One region of the Teredinibacter haidensis genome, then DNA from elsewhere that is predicted to be linked to it. Evidence: predicted binding sites of a transcription regulator. Region 1 holds the regulator's gene; each other region holds the start of a gene.
What was found. Region 1 encodes PhoB, which activates phosphate uptake and scavenging genes when phosphate is short. Its sites were predicted from a motif close to TGTCATAAANNTGTAACA; they were not measured.
Positions count from the first base shown of each region.

Region 1 (6,899 bases):
CCAAACCAATGGCGTAGGCGGTTATTTCCGTGGTAACGAAGTTAAGCCCAATGGATCCGAGTACTCCGCCGACAAAACTGTCGGGGCCAAGATAACGGTGTACCATTTCGCCAAACCATACAATCACGACAAGAGTAAGGGCCAGCGGCAGGGCCGCGAGAAGCCCTGCAAAAAATGTTTTTCCTAAATTGCTTAATAGGCCGGGTCTGACATCTGTTGGGGGCTGCTCCATCGTGTCCTTCTATTATCGCGTTGGGGTGTTGAAAGCATACAGGGAAAGAAGATAGAAATGCTACGCTCTCGGCTATTACCTGAATCTATACAAGGTAGAGCTGTGCGTTCGGTTATCAACCCAAACGCACGCTACTCAACCGTTGTTTTTCGCAGCAAGCGATAAATAAGCTAGCGGGCTATATGAGTCTCCTCTCCCTCTGTTCGTGCCACAAAGGTGGCGCAGCAGCTATCGCTAAAAATATTAACCGCTGTACGCAACATATCGAGTATCCGGTCTGTTACCAGCAGTAGGCCAATACCTTCTGCGGGGAGACCGACTGCGGCCAGAATAACGGCGATTGCCACGAGGCTGGCTGCGGGGATGCCGGCGACTCCAATGGAGGTGAGCAGAGCAATGATCACAATGGTGAATTGCGTGGCGAAGGTGAGATCCAGCCCGTAAGCTTGTGCAATAAACATGGCCGCGACGCACTCATAGAGGGCGGTGCCATCCATATTAATAGTGGCGCCCAGCGGCAGCACAAATGAGGTTGTGCGATTTGAAGCTCCTATATTTTTTTCCATACATTCCATACTGACGGGCAGGGTGCCGGACGAGGAAGCCGTTGAAAAAGCGGTTAGCAGTGCTGGAGCCATACCGCGGAGTTGCCCCCAAGGGTTCACCCGGGCAATGTACTTCAGCATAAGCGGCATGGTAATGAATGTGTGAGCCGCCAGGGCCAGAAGGACGGTAATAAAAAATATCATCAGCGGTTTAAATGAGGCGAGCCCGGTAGAGGCAACGGTATTGCCCACCAGGCCAAAAACGCCAATGGGGGTGAACTTCATAATAAACAGGGTGATCCCCATCATGGTATCGAATATCCCCTGCCATACGTTCAGCAGGGTTTCCTTGTACTGGCTTTCGATACGGGTCATAAAAAAGCCGAACAGGAGGCCGAAACAAATTAAGCCCAGCATTTGGCCTTCGGCGGCGGCCTTCACGATATTGGCTGGCAGCATACGGTGAAATACCGCAGCAATATCACCGGTGCCACGACCTTCAATTTTTTCCAGCGTGGAACTAAGTTCTTCGCTATTGCCTAAATTCAAAAGATCTTTGGCGGGCTCACCGTTGATAATTCCCGGCGTTAGCAGGTTGACAACTAGTAAGCCGGTCAGGATGGCCATCAGGCTGGAGGCCATATAAAAACCCAGTGTTTTGCCCCCCAGGCGACCTAAATCACTCCCTTGCCCCAGCGTTGCGACGCCGCTGATAATGGATGACAGAATCAGTGGAACAATAATCATCTTTAAGCCGTTTAAAAACAGTTTGCCCACAAACTGCATGCCGTTCTGGACATGGGCGCCTGCGGCAATCTCATTTTGGTTTAAAGAATTAACAATCAAGCCGCATATTATCGCGGCGACAATAGCGATTAGAATTTGCCAGTGCAGGGGTAGTTTAAGCATGGTGTCTCCGCGTGTTGTTTTAGTTATTCGCCAGTGAAAAGCTGCGAACGCAGTTTGCTGCCCGCTTTAAACTGTACCTGTTTTTTTGCCGGGATGTGTATGGGTTGGCCTGTTTTTGGATTTTTCCCGTTGCGCGCCGCACGTTCTTTTACCAGGAAGGAGCCAAACCCTATTAGCTGAATACCCTCCCCTCGCGCTAAAGTATTGGTGATCTGCTCGAGCATCGAAGCGACGACATCGTCTGCCTGAAGCGGGCTAAGTCCGGTAGATTCGACTACCGCCGCAACCAGTTCGGATTTGCGCATGGTGGTTTCTCCTGTAAACACGGGTAGAATATCGGCTTTCTGAAAAACACTCTGGAGCCTGGGGACGGGATTCCCTTGTAATGATGACCGACACTGTGCCGCAAGCTGTTAATAAATTCAAAAGTTATACGCGTCTGATGCGCCTCAACCGGCCCATTGGCATTTATCTTGTGTTGTGGCCAACGCTTTGGGCGCTGTGGCTGGCGGCAGAGGGTGTTCCGCGAGTAGAGGTATTACTGATATTTATAGTGGGTGTTGTGTTGATGCGCTCGGCGGGCTGCGTCATTAACGACTATGCTGATCGCCGTGTTGACGGCCACGTGGAGCGTACTAGAAAGCGGCCGCTGGTACTCGGAGAGGTTACGCCAGCCGAGGCTGCGGGCCTCTTTGTTGGCCTAAGTTTCTGCGCTTTTGTACTGGTGTTGTTTACCAACCGGCTTACGATCTACCTTTCCTTTGCCGGGCTTATATTGGCGTTTTGCTACCCATACATGAAGCGCTACACCCACCTACCACAAGTAGTGCTGGGAGCAGCGTTTGCCTGGGCGGTGCCCATGGCCTTTGCGGCGCAGACTGGGGAGCTAAGCACTGATATTTGGGTGCTCTACACGGCGGTGGTACTTTGGACCGTGGCCTACGATACCTTTTATGCCATGGTTGATCGGGAAGATGATTTAAAAATTGGCGTAAAGTCCACGGCCATTCTCTTTGGCGATCAGGATCGTGTCATTACCGCCTGCCTACAGTTTATGGTGGTGATCTCCCTGGGGATGACCGGGCAGAAGTTCCAATTGGGCTGGATCTACGATCTTTCAGTACTGGTGGCCGGTGGTTTTATGGTGTATCAGCAGTATTTGATTCGCAAGCGCGAGCGGGAAGCCTGTTTTCAGGCCTTTCTCAACAACAATTGGGTTGGAATAGTCGTTTTTATCGGTATTGTTCTGGACTATGCGCTGCTCTAGCTCAGGCTGTTTTTGGCGTTTTTTGTCCAGTTATTCGAGATCGAGTAAATTAATCACACTCATTTGCCATGATTACAGTGGATGTCATAAAAGCGTAATAAAACCTTTATTTAATTCGCACTGGCGATTCTCCTTAGTTTCGCCACCTATCCGGGGCTAAACAGGTTATCTGCCAGGGCTCGGCAAGCTTGTATTGATTGAGATGCTTTTTAAGCAAGGTGAAACCTTCATGGTTGAGAAGAAAATACTGGTTGTTGACGACGAGCGTGCTATTCGCGATATGTTGCGTGTGGCACTGGAAATGGCCGAGTACTCGGTGCAGGAAGCTGGCGATGCCCAGGAAGCGCACCGAATCATTGTAGATACCCGCCCCGATTTGATTCTGCTGGATTGGATGATGCCCGGCATTAGTGGTATCGAGCTGGCTCGCCGTTTGAAAAGCGAAGAGACCACCCGCGAAATCCCCATCATTATGCTTACCGCCAAAGGTGAAGAGGATAATAAGATTCAAGGCCTGGAGCTTGGCGCGGATGACTACATCACCAAGCCGTTTTCTCCACGTGAACTGGTTGCGCGTTTGCGTGCGGTCATGCGCCGCAGCGATTCTCTTTCGAGTGGTGATCCTATCAGTGTCGAAGGCCTTTGCCTCGACCCCACTAGCCACCGCGTCACCATTAGCAACAGCCCCGTGCAACTGGGGCCAACCGAATATCGCCTACTGGAGTTTTTTCTTACGCACCAGGAAAGGGTATACTCGCGCAATCAATTGCTAGACTACGTATGGGGCGGCAATGTGTACGTGGAAGAACGTACCGTGGATGTCCATATCCGCCGCTTGCGGAAAGCGTTGAAGACCGAAGATCACGACCGCCTAGTACAAACTGTTCGCGGCGCAGGCTATCGTTTTTCCAACAAATTCCTGGCTACCACAGAATAACGGGAAACCTGACTTTTCATGTTTCGTAAAGGTATAGCCACCGAACTTCGGTGGCTTTTGGTGTATTTGTGCGTTGCGTTTGCCGTGGGTATCCTTATGGACGCCGTGTGGCCCTGTTTGCTGCTGGGAACGCTGTGCTATCTGGGTTGGATGATGTGCCAGATACGCCGGCTGGAAACCTGGGTAAGCGATACCCGTTTGCAAGGCCAGCGGGAGAACACCCTCCCTGGAATATGGGGCGAAGTTGCCGAAGATATCGAGCTAATTCTCAAGCGCAACGAAAAGGAAAAACAGCGCTTGAAGGAGGTTGTTTTCCGTATTCAGGAGATGACGGCAGCGCTCACCGACAGTGTGATTATTGTCGACAAACGCGACAATATTGAATGGTGGAACAAAGCGGCCGAGCGCCAGTTGGATTTCGAACCCCAGGATATTGGCCGTAAACTTACCAACTATGTGCGTCACCCCCGTTTTATAGCCTACTACGAAAGCAATGTTTATGACGAACCGCTGGAGCTGACTTCCAGCCGTCATGAAGGCCAATTTCTGCAATTTCATATTCACCGCTTTGGCGATGGCGATCGTTTGATCATTGTCCGTGATGTCACCCGTGTCACTAACTTGGAGTGCATGCGTAAAGATTTTGTCGCCAACGTATCTCACGAGTTGCGAACGCCATTAACGGTGCTCAGTGGCTATCTGGAAACGCTCTCCGATTCGCGTGAGATGCCATCCAGCTGGTTGCGTGCTTTCGACCAAATGCAGGATCAAACCAAGCGAATGACGCTCCTTATTACCGACCTCCTTATGCTTTCGCGTCTGGAAACAGATGATCGTGAGCAGGGTCAGGAACCCGTCAAGATTCTGCCGCTACTAGAACAAATTGTCGCTGATGCCAAAGTCATCAGCGGCGAGCGAGCACATATATTTCGCATCGATTGTGCTCCCAATGTTCAGTTAATGGGTATTGAAGGAGAGCTGCGCAGCGCCTTTGCCAACCTGGTATATAACGCTGTAAATTACACTCCGGGCGGACGTAAAATTTCTATACTAGTGGATCTCAATCCGCTTGAACTGGTGGTGAAAGTGAAAGACTGCGGCGATGGCATCGATGCACGGCATCTGCCGCGCTTAACCGAGCGCTTTTATCGTGTTGATAGCGGTCGCTCGCGGGAAGCGGGCGGTACTGGGCTGGGCTTGTCCATTGTTAAGCATATTCTACTGCGTCATGATGCCGATCTGCGAATTAAAAGCAAGCTGAAGAAGGGCAGTACCTTTGCCTGTCATTTCCCGTTAAAACGCTTTATCGATAGCGTTGTAGAGGCCTGATACTGGCTGCAGGAGGAAGGTTATGCAGGCCAGATTTCTAACATCTATTTCTGAATTAAGCGAAGAACAGTGGTCGGCCCTATGGTCTACCGACTACCCCTTTATTTCCCACGCCTTCCTCTCGGTATTGGAAGACTCTGGCTGCACCACGGTAAAAACCGGTTGGCTGCCTTGCCATCTTATACTGGAAGAACATAACACCCTGCTTGCAGCGATGCCTCTGTATCAAAAAGAGCATTCCTATGGCGAATATGTTTTCGATTGGGGTTGGGCCGACGCGTACCATCGAGCGGGCTTGAATTATTATCCCAAATTACTGTGTGCGATTCCGTTCACTCCGGCGACGGGGCCGCGCGTGGGTTTTTCCGCGGGCTTAACGTCACAGGACAAAAATTCCTGTATGGAAATAATGGAAGCGGCGATACAAAAACGCTTAGGTGAGATCGGTGGTTCTGGCTTTCACTGTTTGTTTCCGTCATCAGAAAACCGTGCTCTATTCGACGCAGGTAATACTGTCGAGCGACAGGGTTGTCAGTTTCACTGGTTTAATGATGGCTATAAAAATTTCGATGAGTTTCTGGCGAGCTTCAGCTCCCGTAAACGGAAAAATATCAAGCGGGAACGGCAAAAGGTCGGCGAGCAGAATATTGTTCACCAAATGCGCTTGGCGAAAATGCTCCCTGAGCAGGACTGGCAGTTATTCTACCAGCTATATCAGAATACCTATTTAAAACGCAGTGGTCACAGTGGATATTTAAGTGAACAGTTTTTTCAGGAAATGGCTGCCCAATTGCCCGATCAGGTTTTGCTATGCAGCGCCCACGAAAGTTCACTTGAAAATCCCATGGTAGCGGCGGCGTTGTATTTTAAGGACAGCACCACGCTATACGGCCGTTACTGGGGGGCAAAAACAGAAATGGATGGAGTGCATTTCGAAACCTGCTACTACCAAGGTATTGAGTATGCAATTGACCAGGGCTTAAAGAGGTTTGATCCCGGTGCTCAGGGAGAGCACAAAATCCAACGGGGTTTTACCCCCATCAAAACCTGTTCCTTTCACTTTATAAAGCACCCCCAGTTTTTCGAAGCGGTTAAAGGTTTTGTTGCCGAGGAAAAACAGCACAATCAGCAATACTGCCAAGAGGCGAGAACCCTATTGCCATTTAAAGAGGGCGAAAAGACGATAGACGACAGTGTATTACTCAACAACTAAAAGTTATTGATGATACTAAGTGTGTTGGCTATTGGTGAACAATCGTTATTGAACGCCTATTTGGTTGGTAAGCCGAGAAGACATTTAGGAGGTTAGGCCTAAGCCCTGAAGCCGATATTGATTAGTATAAAACGTCAAAAGCGCTTAACGTAGTATTTCGACAGCGGCTGTAAAAAGTCGTCCCTTCCTCCCTGCATCGCCCAGTGATACTTGTATCGATTCCAGTTGTAAACGCCGGCTTCATTTTTCAGAATCTACGCGACGAAGATGGTCGAGGACAATAATTTTAAACGAGGAGAGAGCCCGTGCCTCTTTGGATAAGTTTTACCCTGCTGGCCGCGATCATGCAGGCGGTGCGCACCGCCGGACAAAAATCCCTGTCGGGGAGTGTTAGCGCAATGGCGACTACCTTCGTTCGCTACTGGTATGGATTGCCATTTGTTTTTTGCTATTTAAGTCTTCTGCTG
Region 1 covers NZ_CP060084.1:3,739,551-3,746,449, reverse strand. Annotated here, with positions in the region: gene H5715_RS15110 (DUF502 domain-containing protein) at 1-232, opposite strand, end outside; gene H5715_RS15105 (dicarboxylate/amino acid:cation symporter) at 403-1,686, opposite strand; gene H5715_RS15100 (HU family DNA-binding protein) at 1,710-2,012, opposite strand; gene ubiA (4-hydroxybenzoate octaprenyltransferase) at 2,075-2,953, shown strand; gene phoB (phosphate regulon transcriptional regulator PhoB) at 3,183-3,890, shown strand; gene phoR (phosphate regulon sensor histidine kinase PhoR) at 3,909-5,219, shown strand; gene H5715_RS15080 (GNAT family N-acetyltransferase) at 5,242-6,432, shown strand; gene H5715_RS15075 (DMT family transporter) at 6,738-6,899, shown strand, end outside.

Region 2 (6,899 bases), 1.8 Mb from region 1:
TTGTCTAAGGCTGCTATCAGCCGCAGAGCTGCGGGGGAACTTTGCTGTATGGCTTGGCTTGAACGGAAGAGAATGTAAAGACCCTGTCCATCGCTCGTCGCCAGCTGGCATTTGCGAAGTTCACTGTAGCTGAGAGCCTGCTGCGGTTGCCAAGCCAGTACCAGGCCGCAGCTGCGGGCTCGGGCCAGTTCGATAAAAGAGGAAATAAAATCTGTTTTGTTACGAGCCCTTACAATGAGCAGTTGTTCTACCGGAATGTCGTTTTGTTTTAGCCCCTGGGCAAAAGGTAGCGCGGGGGGGTTAAGGAGAATGGCGTATTGTTGCGCTTGCAGGCACGCTTTTAGTGCCGGAGTGAACAGTAGCCAATCGCCATGCCCTGCTGCTGGTTGGCATATTTCAATCAGACTGGCTGTGGGCCAGCCCTGATCAAGCAGTTGCCGGTTAAGCTCTGGGTGGCCGCTATCCACAACGTTTCTGGCTTTGGAGCGCTGTCCTTGTCCGCGCCAAATGTCACTGCGCTGGAGGAGTTGTTCCAGTGTGGGAGGCTTCGGTTGGGTGGGGGGAGTTTTCATGCTGGCTAACACACTTACACTGTTGTTATATACAGTACTCCTGTGCGTGTGTTATGGCAAGTACAACTTTTGCGCTGGTCGAAGGGCTCTGTCAGTTGTAAACGGTATATTCAAAGGTTTTAAGTGCTGACAGGCTTTAATTCAACTGTACCCTGGCCCAGTAAATGGTCAAAAACATCGAGTCCATATAGTGGTAGGGTTGCACGATGGTTTTGAAGCTAAGTGATTGCGATTTGATGGCGTAATTGTCTAAAAGCCAGTTTTGAAAGTGTTTGTCTTCACAGTTTGGTGTGATACAAAGCACGATGCCTTCACCCTGAAAAGGCCTGGTACTTATGTCGAATTCCGGTATGCGGACGGCGGTTTGTTTGAAAACGGGGATGGCGTTGCCGCCGAGCATACGGGTTTCTGCCAGAATAAAGTTGGCCTGTGGGCGTTGGCTCTTTAGTTCTGCCATAACCGCAGGGTAGGGCATATTGGGGCGGTTGGATTTATCGGTTTTTTCCGCAATCAGGGTCCTTAGGGGGAGGGCAATTGCGACGAGAAGAGCGAGTCCCAGTCCCAGTCCTATGTAGGTATTTACTGGCCATTTTTTTTGAGGCTGCGTGAAATAGGCAGCCACGATAGGAGTGAAAAATAACAGAGGCTGGTACCAGCGATCCTTAACTTCCTGTGCGCCTGTGACAATAACAAAAAACGCAACCACAATACCGACTGATACAAGCAGGGCAAGGAGAAATCGACCGTAAAGGGATTGCGCTGTGGTGCTAATGTGTATTTTGGGTGTAGCAAAAAACAGTAAAAGGGAAAATAGCCACAGCGGTGAAATATAGGCGAGTCCCGATGTGCCCGCTTGGGTCAGGCCAGTAAAAATATTACCGGAACTGGCTTCGATTTTATGAATACTGCCCATGGCTATGCCGTAGTGATTTAGAGCCCAGAAAATATGGGGGCTTGAAATCGCTATGGCGATAGCAATACCCACAAATACGCGCTTATCGAAGATCAGCGATCGAAAAGCCGGTACGTAAAAAACTGCACCAGCCAGGGCTGCAATAAAAAATACATAGTTGTACTTACTGATTACCCCCAGGCCTATAAGTAGGCCCATAGCGGCGTAATTAAAAATGCTGAGCTTGCTCTGAAGCCTGAGGGTTTGCAGCAGCGTCGCGGCAGCCAAAATACTCACCAATACCGAGTGGGTTAAATCTCTTTGAGACTCCCAAATAATTTGAGGGATAAAAACAAGGCCTATTACCGCAATAACTTGTTGGCGAATAGATAAATTAAGCTGTTTGCCTATGCCGATAAAAGTACCCGCAAGCAGGCTTAATAGCAGGGCTTTAAAAACCAGTAATGTTGCAAGGCTGGGCTGGGTAATGCTGAATAGGGTTTTGGTGATATAGGTGTATAACGGTGGCTGTGCGCCATACCCCAGCTGAAAGGTCTGGCTGAGGATTAGTTGTTCTGATTGGTCCAGGTCGGCGGTGCCAGACAAGCTTACTTGGGTCAATGCATTGAGAAAAAAATACAATACAATGGCACCCCACAGCCAAAGCAGGTGCTGGGATGTGTTTCGCTTTATCTTGTGTGTCATTGCAGAGACTTATTTAGATAAATGGGCGCACATTTTTAACCGAAGCGGAATATGGGTCAAGCCAAACCCTTTAGCGGTTCTACTGTTTTTTTTGCGATGTTTTAAGGAGATTTTATGACCAGACTATACGGCGCCATAGAAGCTGGCGGGACTAAATTTGTGTGTGCCGTGGGCACCGGGCCGGAGGATATTAAGGATATTCGCTTTCCCACCACAACACCGCAGCAAACGCTACAGCGGGCCGTCGATTTTTTTCTGCCTTACCGTCAACAGTTGGCGGCAATCGGTGTGGGTTCTTTTGGGCCCATAGATTTACATAGGGATTCGCCATCTTACGGCTGTATTACCTCTACACCAAAGCCCGGTTGGGCTAATACCTCTGTGGTGGGGGCTTTAGGGGCCCATTTTGATATTCCCATTGGTTTCGATACTGATGTTAATGGCGCGGCGTTGGGGGAGGCCAAGTGGGGAGCCGCTCAGGGGTTAGACGATTTTATTTATCTGACTATTGGTACCGGTATTGGTGGCGGTGTGGTGAGTGGTGGCCAGTTGGTGCACGGGCTGGTTCATCCCGAGCTTGGCCATAGTTTTTTGCCAAAATTACCAGAGGACGGTTACAAGGGGCGGTGTCCCTACCATGGCGATAGCTGCTTTGAAGGCCTAGCGGCGGGCCCTGCGATAGAGGAACGCTGGCAGGTACCGGGGGCCGAACTGGCGGCAGATCATCCCGCGTGGAATATGGAAGCTGAATATATTGCCCTGGCGTTGGCGAGCTATTTTTGCACGTTGTCGCCACAAAGGATTATCTTGGGCGGAGGCGTTATGGATCAAAGTCATTTGATTTCCATGGTGCGAGAGAAAGTACAGAAGCGGTTGAACGGCTATATTCAGCATTCGGCTATTCTAGATGACATTGAAAACACCATAGTACTTCCGGGGCTGGGTAGTAAAGCCGGCATTCTCGGTGCGATGGTTCTGGCGCAACAACTAGAGGGGTAAACGTGTCCAAAATCCAAATAGATCATTTTTCCGATGTGTTATGTATATGGGCCTATGTGTCGCAGATTCGGGTGGACGAACTGATATCCGAGTTTGGCGACAAGGTGGAGGTCGCCTTTCATTTTTTCCCTGTCTTTGGTGATGTGCCGGGGAAAATTGAAAAAAATTGGAGTCACAGGGGTGGGGTTAAAGCCTATAGCTCCCATGTACAATCGGTTGCCGATAAGTTTGATCATGTATCGATTCATCCGGATGTCTGGGTGAAAAACACACCTCAATCTTCACTGCCCGCCCACCTGTTTTTGTCTGCGGCAAAAATGGCAGAAGCTAACGGCGAGGCGAAAGCGGGTTCTTTTCTTCATTTTATGCAGAAGGTGCGCGAAGCTTTTTTTGTGGACGCGAGGGATATATCCAACCGCATGGAATTGTTGGCTATTACCGAACAGGCAGGCTTACCCATTGCCGTGATTCGTGAGGCGGTGGATAGTGGCAGGGCTCACTCGATGATTTGTGGCAACATGCATCACTCTGTGGACTTGGGTATTCAATCCAGCCCAACGTTGATTTTTAATGAGGGTAGGCAAAAGCTTTCGGGTAATGTGGGTTACCGTATTATCGAAGCGAATATTCGGGAACTATTGGAAAACCCTGCAGGGCAGCAGTCATGGTGTTGATCGACAAATTCCCGTTTACAGGGAATATTTCTGGGGGCACACATTTTTGACGCATTAAACTCTATGTAACCATTTCGTCATGTAAATCTCATATCGCTGTCATGCTGTGATATTAACGTGGTTATATGCGGAGGGTATTACATGCGTTTATTGCAGAACATACATCAATTTGATCTGATGACTTTTGACTGGTGCTTACGACGAAAGCACCGTCAGTTGGCGGTGAGCCTTAGCCGTTATGTTTCGCGTACAGCGGACGGCCCTCTCTATGCGGTAATTGGCGCGGTTTTTATGCTGCAGCAGAACTGGGCTATGGCCAAGCTGATGGCGCTCGCGTTTCTAGTAGAGCGCATTTTCTACTTCATTTTTAAATCTTCATTCCGCCGAAACCGACCAGCTGTGGCAATTCCTGGTTTTAAAAGTGCGGTGGTTCCCTCCGATCAGTTCAGTTTTCCTTCCGGTCATACATCGGCTGCCTTTTTGGTCGCCTGCGCACTTTCATCGGCATTTCCAATTCTAGCCTGGGTGCTCTATCCGTGGGCTGTCTGTGTAGGCTCTGCCAGGGTTATGCTCGGGGTACATTTCCCAACAGATATTTTGGCTGGTGCTTTGTTGGGCCACAGTATTTGCCTGTTGATTCTGGGCCTTATCTAAACAAAGAGCAAAAATAAACAGCATGAAAATACTTTACGGTGTCCAGGGAACTGGCAACGGGCATATCAGCCGTGCGCGTGCTATGAATAAATATTTACGCGAATTTGGTGTGGAGGTGGATTATATTTTTTCTGGACGTGAGCGGGAAAAATATTTCGATATGGAAGAGTTTGGTGATTGGCGCTGCTATAAAGGTTTAACCTTTCTTCATAGCGCGGGCCAGCTTAATATCATGCGCACATTAAAAGAGGCAAAAATACGGCAGGTGTGGCGTGACATTAACGAACTAAAGCTGGATGCTTACGATCTGATTGTAACCGACTTTGAGCCAATAACTGCTTGGGCTGCAAGGCGAGCGGGGCGGATCTGTCTCGGTGTGGGTCACCAGTACGCTTTTAATCACAGTGTTCCGCTACGTGGCCATAATTTTGTGGGCCGCAAAATTATGGCGCTATTTGCACCGGCCAGCGAAAGCCTGGGGTTGCACTGGCACCATTTCAATCAGCCCATTTTGCCGCCTATTGTCGATATGGATCATATTGATGATCCGGTGGACGAGAAGAAAATACTGGTATACCTGGGTTTTGAAGACAGTGAGCAAGTGGTCAGTTTGTTGGAGCCCTTCGAAGACTACACCTTTTGCCACTATGGGCCTTTCCCTGAATATGAGAGCCGAGGCCATATTAAGCTGAAGCCCTTATCGCGGGACGGTTTTAAATACGATCTGGCAACCGCCAGTGGTGTTATCTGCAACGCGGGTTTTGAGCTTTCGAGTGAAGCCGTTCAATTGGGTAAAAAATTACTGGTTAAACCTCTAATTGGGCAGCTGGAGCAGTTGTCCAACGCCAGGGCCATGGAAGAGCTGGGCTTGGCTATGACGATGGATACTTTGAACTCGGAAAGCGTTGCCGATTGGTTAAATAATTTCCATGCCCCGCAGGTGGAATACCCCAATGTTGCAAAGGCGATTGCCCGCTGGATTAAAGACCGGGAATGGGAGAGAAAAGGCTCCAAAGAGGAGCTTATTAAAGCCCTTTGGCAGGCTGTAGAAAGTCGTGGTGTGGAGCGCTTTAAAAGTAATCCGCTGCCATTATGCTTGGCGGTTTAGAACAGCTCAGAACAATCTCTATATAGAAACGCTCAATCTGAGTCGAAGCAATATCGTGCTCGACGCTGCGGATAATGTTTAGGATTTTATTGTTCGCGACCTCCGATTTTAACTATTTATCAAATGCTTCATTTATCTTCCTCTGGTTATCATTGCTCTACGTTTGAGTGCTGCAGCTACGGGGGCGTCGATATTGGCGGCTATCTCCTTCATGATTTCACTTTACCAGTCTGCATTCTGTATGATCTGAGGATAAATCGGATTTCCCCAAAACCTTCGATAAATCTCGGTCTTTCAAATAACATGCTCAGAGGTTTCCTTGTTGCGGTTGACATAAATTTTTTTCAGCGGAGGTCGCAATAAATTCGGTCATGCTTTTGGTGTGAGCCGTAACGTTATCGACTATGCTGGAGATATCGCCTGTAGATTGGGATGTTTACCGGACGGCTTCTCCGCTTTCATTTATAAAAAGGGCTATATGGTGTCGATCACTTCTGATATTGGGGAAGATACGACAGCCGGTTTTTTGATAGTGCGGTCTATTGTGTGTGAAAACGCTAATATGGCTGACTTTCGAGGAAGCATGTACAATCCGTCGGCTGTAGGGAGTTGGTTGCGTGGGGAAACTAACGTCCTCCAGCGTGGTTAAGGTAAACAGGGTAACGTTCTTGGCCATGAGGTTTTAGTGTTTTTGTCTCAATGCAGCCCTTGCCCTCGGTTTTATTCATATCTTGCCGATAAGAAAAGGTAGAGCGCCATTCTCCCGCTGCTTTGGGAAAAGTGCCTCGTGGCACTTACACAGAAGCTGTTTACCTCTGGTGATTTTCTGCCGAAAAAATGCAGGTATGAACCTCTGAAATTAGGCTAGAGTGGGATATAACTCTCAGAATAAGAGGGCTGTAGTACTATTTTCTTAGTAAAAACCCCAATAACATATTGTTTTTAATGAAAAATCGCCCCCGGTTTATGAGTTGCTAGGTTAAACTATGGGAGTTTAATGAGATCAAGAGACAACTACACTAGATGTCAGTCCAAATAATGATACGTTTACTAACAGCATTCTGCTGCCTCTCCTTGGGCCTTTTCAGCCCCTATTCCGCATCTGAAGCGCTAGAAAAACACACCTTAAAAGGTGCTGTAGCGCAAGCTGCTATCAGCAATCCTGGTGTTCAGGCGGCATGGAATGCGTTTGAAGCGGCTAACCAGGGCGTTAGAGCATCGCGAGGGCGGTATCTGCCAAAGCTGGATTTGACGCTAGAGCATGGAAAAGAGAGAACAGAAGACCCCCAGCAGAT
Region 2 covers NZ_CP060084.1:634,733-641,631, forward strand. Annotated here, with positions in the region: gene imuA (translesion DNA synthesis-associated protein ImuA) at 1-572, opposite strand, end outside; gene H5715_RS02655 (ArnT family glycosyltransferase) at 709-2,169, opposite strand; gene H5715_RS02660 (ROK family protein) at 2,284-3,168, shown strand; gene H5715_RS02665 (DsbA family oxidoreductase) at 3,171-3,842, shown strand; gene H5715_RS02670 (phosphatase PAP2 family protein) at 3,984-4,496, shown strand; gene H5715_RS02675 (MJ1255/VC2487 family glycosyltransferase) at 4,519-5,604, shown strand; gene H5715_RS02680 (TolC family outer membrane protein) at 6,628-6,899, shown strand, end outside.
Region 2: H5715_RS02670 (phosphatase PAP2 family protein) is a predicted target of PhoB. The motif match lies at 3,918-3,935, and genes of this name have one in related genera.

Region 3 (6,899 bases), 2.1 Mb from region 1:
CAAGACACGCTACGAAAGCTAAAAGATCGCTTCGAGGATCACGGTCAATCCCTTTCAGAGCAAATGATCCGCCTGCCAGACCAAGGGGCAGAACAGACACTGCGCGCATTTTCTCGTATGGGAGGAATGCTGCAAAAACCAATCACGTTACGCGCGCTATCTGCTCGTTGTTTTTGGGGGGACTCAAAGTTTCTCGATCACCGCGAAGAACTTGTTCGTAACCTCTACCCTTCTGCCAGCCACAATCTTTTAGCTCGCCCCATTTTAATGACAGTATGCCTCTCCGATGTAATCGACCGAGTCCTCTTTATCGAAAACCAGGATAGCTTTCTGGCGCTTACCAACGCAGAACTTCACAACACCACCCTTATTTACGCAGCGGGTTTTCGCGGTTCCGCCACCCGAATAAGAGAGCATGGCAATGTCGCTTTTACCTTTTATGGTGAACGAGCTAGACCATCGAGCTTCACTTTATTCGAAAACTGGTGGTTTGAACCGCAACAACATACCACTGTTAACGTGCGATTCTGGGGGGACCTGGATTATTCGGGGATGGGAATACTTAAAGCCCTTAAACACATTTTTCCCGAAATTGATGCTTGGAAACCGGGTTATTTACCACTAATTGAACGATTACAACAAGGGCTTGGGCATGCACACGAAAGCAGCGGGAAAGAGCGGCAGAAAGACCCCCACCTAACCGGCTGCGAATTTGCGGACTTGGAGTTACTTCCCGCCATGAGAAAGTATGGGGGATTTGTGGATCAGGAAGCGGTTTTGCCGCAAGAGCTTGGTCAGTGAATACGAAGAAACATTTTCTAGAGCCAACAGAAAACCCGCCCCCAAACTTGAAGCGCGAAAACAGGAAAAGACAGCTCTATGTGCTTGCAGATTGCTTTTCTTGCTTTCTGAAAAGTGCTGCTAACATCATACCGGCAACAAAACCCCAAAAATGAGCGGCCCAGGATATGTGCGGCAATAGCCGCAGTAACGACAGCAATGTGCCACTGTAAAGAACGAAAGATATTCCGGCGCATAGCCAACTGCGTAGACTCGGGTTAAAGTAGGCATTGGCAAATAAAAACCCAATAAGACCGAAGACCATCCCGGATGCACCAACAACAATACCGCCAAAACCGAATAGCCAAACACCAATACCCGAACCCATAGCACTCCAAAACATCACTCCGACCATCAAACCCGCGCCAATCGACAAACGTAAAATAGCGGCCAACACCAAGAGCGGAAGCGTATTGGAAACAAGATGGAACAGCCCACCGTGCAGAAAAGGAGCAAAAAAGATTCCGGAAAGCCCCGCAAAGGTTCTGGGTTGAATACCGAGACCATTGAAGCTAAAACCGGGCAACAGTAGATCAACAAGATAAATCACCCACATTAGGGCAACAAAAATCAGCGCTTCCGTGGGTAACAGACGTTTAATCATGGTGAACCTGTTTCAATATTTCGCGTAAGGCGTCATTCTCCACCCCGAGCACGTCGATAATCATGGTGAATAGATCAGCTGAAAACATTCCCTTGTGGGTTTTGCTTCGTAAGTTTTCCGGCGTCATAATGATGCCTCGTTGAGCCAAGCTGACGCTTAAATCATCATACTTCATCCCTTTAAGTACCAGTGCCGCACGGATATAGCGCGTAATGGCCTGCTTATACGGCGAGAGGGTTTGGCGATTACTAAGGCTTTGATCTTGATTCATATGTCTGCCTATGCGAGGACAATTGTGTTCCATGTTACATACGGAGCGCCCCCAAGGCAACAAAAGTAATTTATGATTGACACTATTAGTCATAGTGATATATTTGTGACCTATGTTACACACTAACTGGAAAGGAAAAAGCTTATGTCTTGGAGTAACAGCACCCTGCAGTTGATTGCCGACGCCCAGCCGTTATGGGTTGTGGAAGTCGAAGGCGACTGCCTTAGCATTTCAAATGATGAAGGTGTCGATGCCTTTATTTATGCGGGAAGTAAGCAGATTCTCGTGGAAACCGCCCTATTTCCTGCGGCTAGTGTCACTGACACAGCCGCCTTAAATGACTTAATACTGCGCACCCACCAACTGGTGCCACTCACGACCATTTGTCTCAATAAAATTGGCGGTGAGGACTACTACGTCGCTTTTGGCGCTTTATCCATCGACAGTAAAGAGAGTGTAGTCATTGAAGAGATCGAGACACTATTCGATAACGCCGCTGAATTCTTAGATCTATATAACGATTACCTAAGTGTGGAGTCCGTAGCATGAGCCTGAAGAAAATATGGACCGCCTTGCGCGGAGCAACTAACGAAGGCCTCGAAGCCGTAGCCGATTCACAAGCCATACGCATCTTGGATCAAGAAATGCGAGAAGCCAAAAAAGAACTGCAAGCCTGCGACGAAAGTCTCACCAAAATTATGGCCAAGCGAAAACTTGCTGAAGGCAAGGTGAATGCGTTAAAAACCGATGTCGACACCTATACTCATCATGCCATTGCAGCTAATGAAAAAGGTGATGAAACACTCGCGATAGAATGCGCAGAGCGTGTTGGAGAGCTGGAGACGAACCTTGAGACAGAGCAAAGCCTGCTAGACAGCTTTGTTACATCAGAAAAAACATTAAAAGCCAATATCGCCAAAGCGAAAACCAATGTTCGCAGAATGGAACAACAGATTGATCAAATAAAAGCCACCGAGTCGGTTCAAAAAGCACAGGTAGCCGTTTCCTCTCGTCATACGGGCGCTAACAGCAAAGTGAAAACCGCTTTGGGTAGTCTTGAGCGCATTAAGGCTATGCAGCAGCAACGCAGTGCTGAGCTGGAAGCGGCCGAAGAATTGGCCAGCGAAGAAAGCGGCAGTAGCCTGGATGCTAAGTTAAAAGCGGCGGGCATTCAGCCCGGCGGACAAAAAAGTGGTAGTGATAAACTGGCACAGCTTCTCGCCGCCAAAAAAGGGTAGTCGGTGCTGTTATTAAAACTGAGCCGCCGTATGGCGGTTGTGTTTTTAAACATGAATACCGCGTCCACCTTGGCGGGCGTGGTATTTTACGTATTGATATCCTATCTGCTAATGGCTTGGGCTGGTGAAGCCGATTTAATTACGGCAGAAAATTTCTTCTATTGGCTGATTGTCACCGCCTCAACCGTCGGTTACGGGGATCTATCCCCCTCAACATATGCAGGCAAGTTAGCGGCAAGCTTATGGGTTATTCCCATTGGCTTAAGCTTATTTGCACTCGTTTTGACCCGAGCCGGTTTTTATCTTTCTGCACTGGCCCTTAAGGGAAAAAAAGGATTCCGCATGATCCAGACTGAAAAGCATTGCATTATTATTGGCTGGAATACTGCGCGCACACTGCGCTTAATAGATTTATTGCTATCCAACACCAACGGGCACCGTGAACCGATTGTTCTATGTGTGGTCGCAGATATTGAAAATCCGATGCCGGGTAAAATCGAATTTGTTCGTGTAGAATCTTTTTCCCATGCGGAATCAATGAAGCGGACAAATCTTTCAAACGCCAGTCGTATCATAATCGATACACCATTAGACGACGTAACCTTAACAACGGCGCTTTTTTGCGAGCGTATGAGCCCTAACAGTCACAAAACCGTTTACTTTCAAGATGAAGGTGTTGGTGAATTGTTGCGCATGCACTGCCCAAACATCGAAGTTATACCCTCGGTTTCTGTAGAGATGCTGGCTCGCTCGTCGCTCGATCCGGGCTCCTCATTGCTGCACATGCAGCTACTCGATAGCACCTACGGAATGACGCAATATTCAGTAGCTTACGAGAGTGATGAAGCCCTGAAATTCGGTGCTATTTTTAACCACTTCAAAACCAATCTTGCATCAACCATTATTGGCGTAAAACATAAAGACAAGCACACTATAAACCTTAACCCTCCGCTTGAACTGTCTGTACGCAAGGGCGACTTATTATATTATATTGCCGCAAAGCGACTAGCCAAAAACCAGTGCTTTGAACTCTAGAAAGGTCTCCTGACCCAAACTGAGGTATCATTAGCCCTTATTGTGAGAAATCTATGTTCAGTAAGTTGTTTGGTAAAAAATCAGAAGATGAACCTCTTAAAGATGCGCCCAGCATTATGGGCTTGCGCCTCGGGGGAAGCTTTGAAGTTGATCCGCTGCTGTTCAAGTTAATCGAAAGTGAATTAGTGACCAAGGGAGCCGCTACAACACATATTATTAAAGCCGCAGGTATTGCCGAGTTTGGTGGTGCTTGGGTATTCCGTTTTTACACCGATGACGATGCGTTTTTACAAGTGATTGCCGATGGTGGGAAAACCGATACGCATGTGGTTGATGTAAAGCTTTTCTATTTTTACGATACCCAGGACATTAGCACCAAAAAAGTTTGGGACACACTACTCAACGAACAGATGGGAACACCGGTGTACGGTTTAGAGGGGCAGAGCTATGAACGAGTCTGGACGTCTGCCAGTAATTATCACAACCCTGTTCCAATGACTGAAAAAACGTACGACAGCGATGGGGAATCATCCGAAACCGATCAGTTCACTATGTTATTTGAACGACCCATTTCCGATGGTCGCACCGAATCACTATTCCTCTCTGCGGAAGAAACAGTAGAATCCGGCAACCTGAGCCGCTGTTTCGTTCTCAGTACAGGCATAACATTAAGCCCTTCCCAGCTCACTATTCACGGGTAAAAGACACCTCTATACATTCACACGGTTAACAAAGGAAACCGCTATGGAACAACCAGAACTTCTAACCAGTATCCTCCACTTTGGAGCCTACTTTGGCCTATCGCTCGTTTTTATTATTGTTTTTAAGTTTTTTTACGCCGCTGTTACCCCCCACGACGAATGGAAGCTAATAAAAGAACAGCAGAATGTTGCCGCAGCTATCGGTTTCGGGGGCGCCATAGTCGGTTTCGCCATTGCCTTAAGCGGTGCAGCGAGCAATTCGGTTTCTCTGGTGGATTTCATGACTTGGGGCGCAGTAGCTCTCGTGGCCCAAACTCTCGCCTTCCTCCTTGTCCGTTTCGTTTTTATGCCCCGCATCGTCGAACGAATTGAATCGAACGAAACCAGTGCTGGCATTATGTTAGCCGCAACCAATATTGCCGTAGGCTTGCTTAACGCAGCTTGCATGGCGTATTAAAGGGGGCGTCATGAAAAGATCAAAGAATATAAGCTTGGATTTTATGCGCAAGGTATCTGCGAAAAAAATCCCTATCGTCCGCCCTCTCGCCCTGGCGATAGCGGCAATAACATTAGCTGGCTGCAGCAGCAAAGAAGACGTTCAGGTCGTTAATTCAGTGGACGACTGCATTTCAAGAACGAAACTGTCGGCAGAACAATGTGAGGCGGCCTATCAACGCGCTTTAATAGAAGCAGAACGCACCGGCCCCAAATACACCTCACAACGCAATTGTGAATCCGAATTTGGAAGCGGGCAATGTCGCCAGAGCAATGGCGTCTTCATGCCCATGATGGCCGGCTATATGATCGGCAGTATGATGAGCCGCAACGACTATAGCCGCGGTAGTATATTTAATCCGGTATACCGCTACAATCGACCTTTTTCCAGCTATAACGATCGCCTTATGACGGCAGATGGTAAAGTCATAGGCCGCGCCGGACAAAGCTCCTACAAAGTCGGAAAATCCAACCTGCGAGCAAAACCCAGCGCAACTCGAACAATGTCTCGAGGCGGTTTCGGCTCGGTGGCCTCGGCCAAATCCAGCTGGGGCGGTGGAAAGTCACGCGGCTGGGGCGGCTAAACTTATGTTGCGTATACCTATTAGCGAGCGACCGTCTTGGCAGGAAAGAGCCAACGAATTTGGCTTTAAATTTCATACCATGCACGGTGAACGCTATTGGGATGAAAGCGCATATTACCAGTTTACGCTTGAGCAAATTGAGAAAGGCATTGAGGCGCCCACAGAAGAAATTCATCAAATGTGTCTCGCTGTGGTCGAAAACGTCATTGCCGATGATCAGCTTATGCGACGCTTTCGAATTCCGGAGTCACATTGGGATTTTGTACGCACCTCTTGGAAAAATGGCGATCCTAGCCTCTATTCCCGGCTAGATTTCGCCTACTCTGGCAGTGGCCATGCCAAACTTTACGAAAACAATGCCGATACCCCCACCAGCGTCTATGAAACTGGGTTTTGGCAATGGCTGTGGCTGCAAGACAATGTAGATTCTGGAACCCTGCCTCGACAATCCGACCAATTTAATAGCCTCCAAGAAAAATTGGTAAATCGTTTTAAAGATCTACAAGTACTAACGCCTGACCGTGAGCTGCATTTTTCAAGCTGCAAAGATACAGAAGAGGATCGCGGCACCGTCCAATATCTAGAAGACTGTGCAAAATCGGCTGGAGCAACAACACATTTTGTAGAAATTGAAAATATCGGTTGCGATGCAGAAGGTAATTTCACCGATCTAAAAAACCACGTTATTACCTGGATGTTTAAGCTCTATCCGTGGGAATTTATGTTTACCGAAGAGTACGGCGAATTTCTTGGGAAAAATAATATCCGCTGGCTAGAGCCACCATGGAAAAGTATTGTTTCGAATAAAGCCTTACTACCATTACTCTGGCAAATGTTTCCAAACCACCCCAATCTACTACCGGCTTTTTTTGAAGACGAATTAGACAGTGCCGGAGACTTTGGATCGATGGTAAAAAAACCCATCTTTTCACGGGAAGGCGCCAACATATCCATAATGGACAACAAATCCGCCATTGCGGAATCATCTGGCCCCTATGGCGAAGAAGGCTTTATCTACCAAGCTGCGCATATGCTACCGAAATTTGGCGAAAACTATACCTTGATCGGCAGCTGGCTGGTAGATGATCAAGCAGCAGGCATATCCATTCGAGAGGATTCAAGCCCAATAAC
Region 3 covers NZ_CP060084.1:949,103-956,001, reverse strand. Annotated here, with positions in the region: gene H5715_RS03880 (DUF2220 family protein) at 1-801, shown strand, start outside; gene H5715_RS03875 (rhomboid family intramembrane serine protease) at 878-1,444, opposite strand; gene H5715_RS03870 (DUF6471 domain-containing protein) at 1,437-1,715, opposite strand; gene H5715_RS03865 (DUF2170 family protein) at 1,860-2,264, shown strand; gene H5715_RS03860 (PspA/IM30 family protein) at 2,261-2,953, shown strand; gene H5715_RS03855 (potassium channel family protein) at 2,957-3,988, shown strand; gene H5715_RS03850 (YjfK family protein) at 4,042-4,689, shown strand; gene H5715_RS03845 (DUF350 domain-containing protein) at 4,733-5,146, shown strand; gene H5715_RS03840 (DUF1190 domain-containing protein) at 5,157-5,768, shown strand; gene H5715_RS03835 (glutathionylspermidine synthase family protein) at 5,773-6,899, shown strand, end outside.
Region 3: H5715_RS03865 (DUF2170 family protein) is a predicted target of PhoB. The motif match lies at 1,809-1,826, and genes of this name have one in related genera.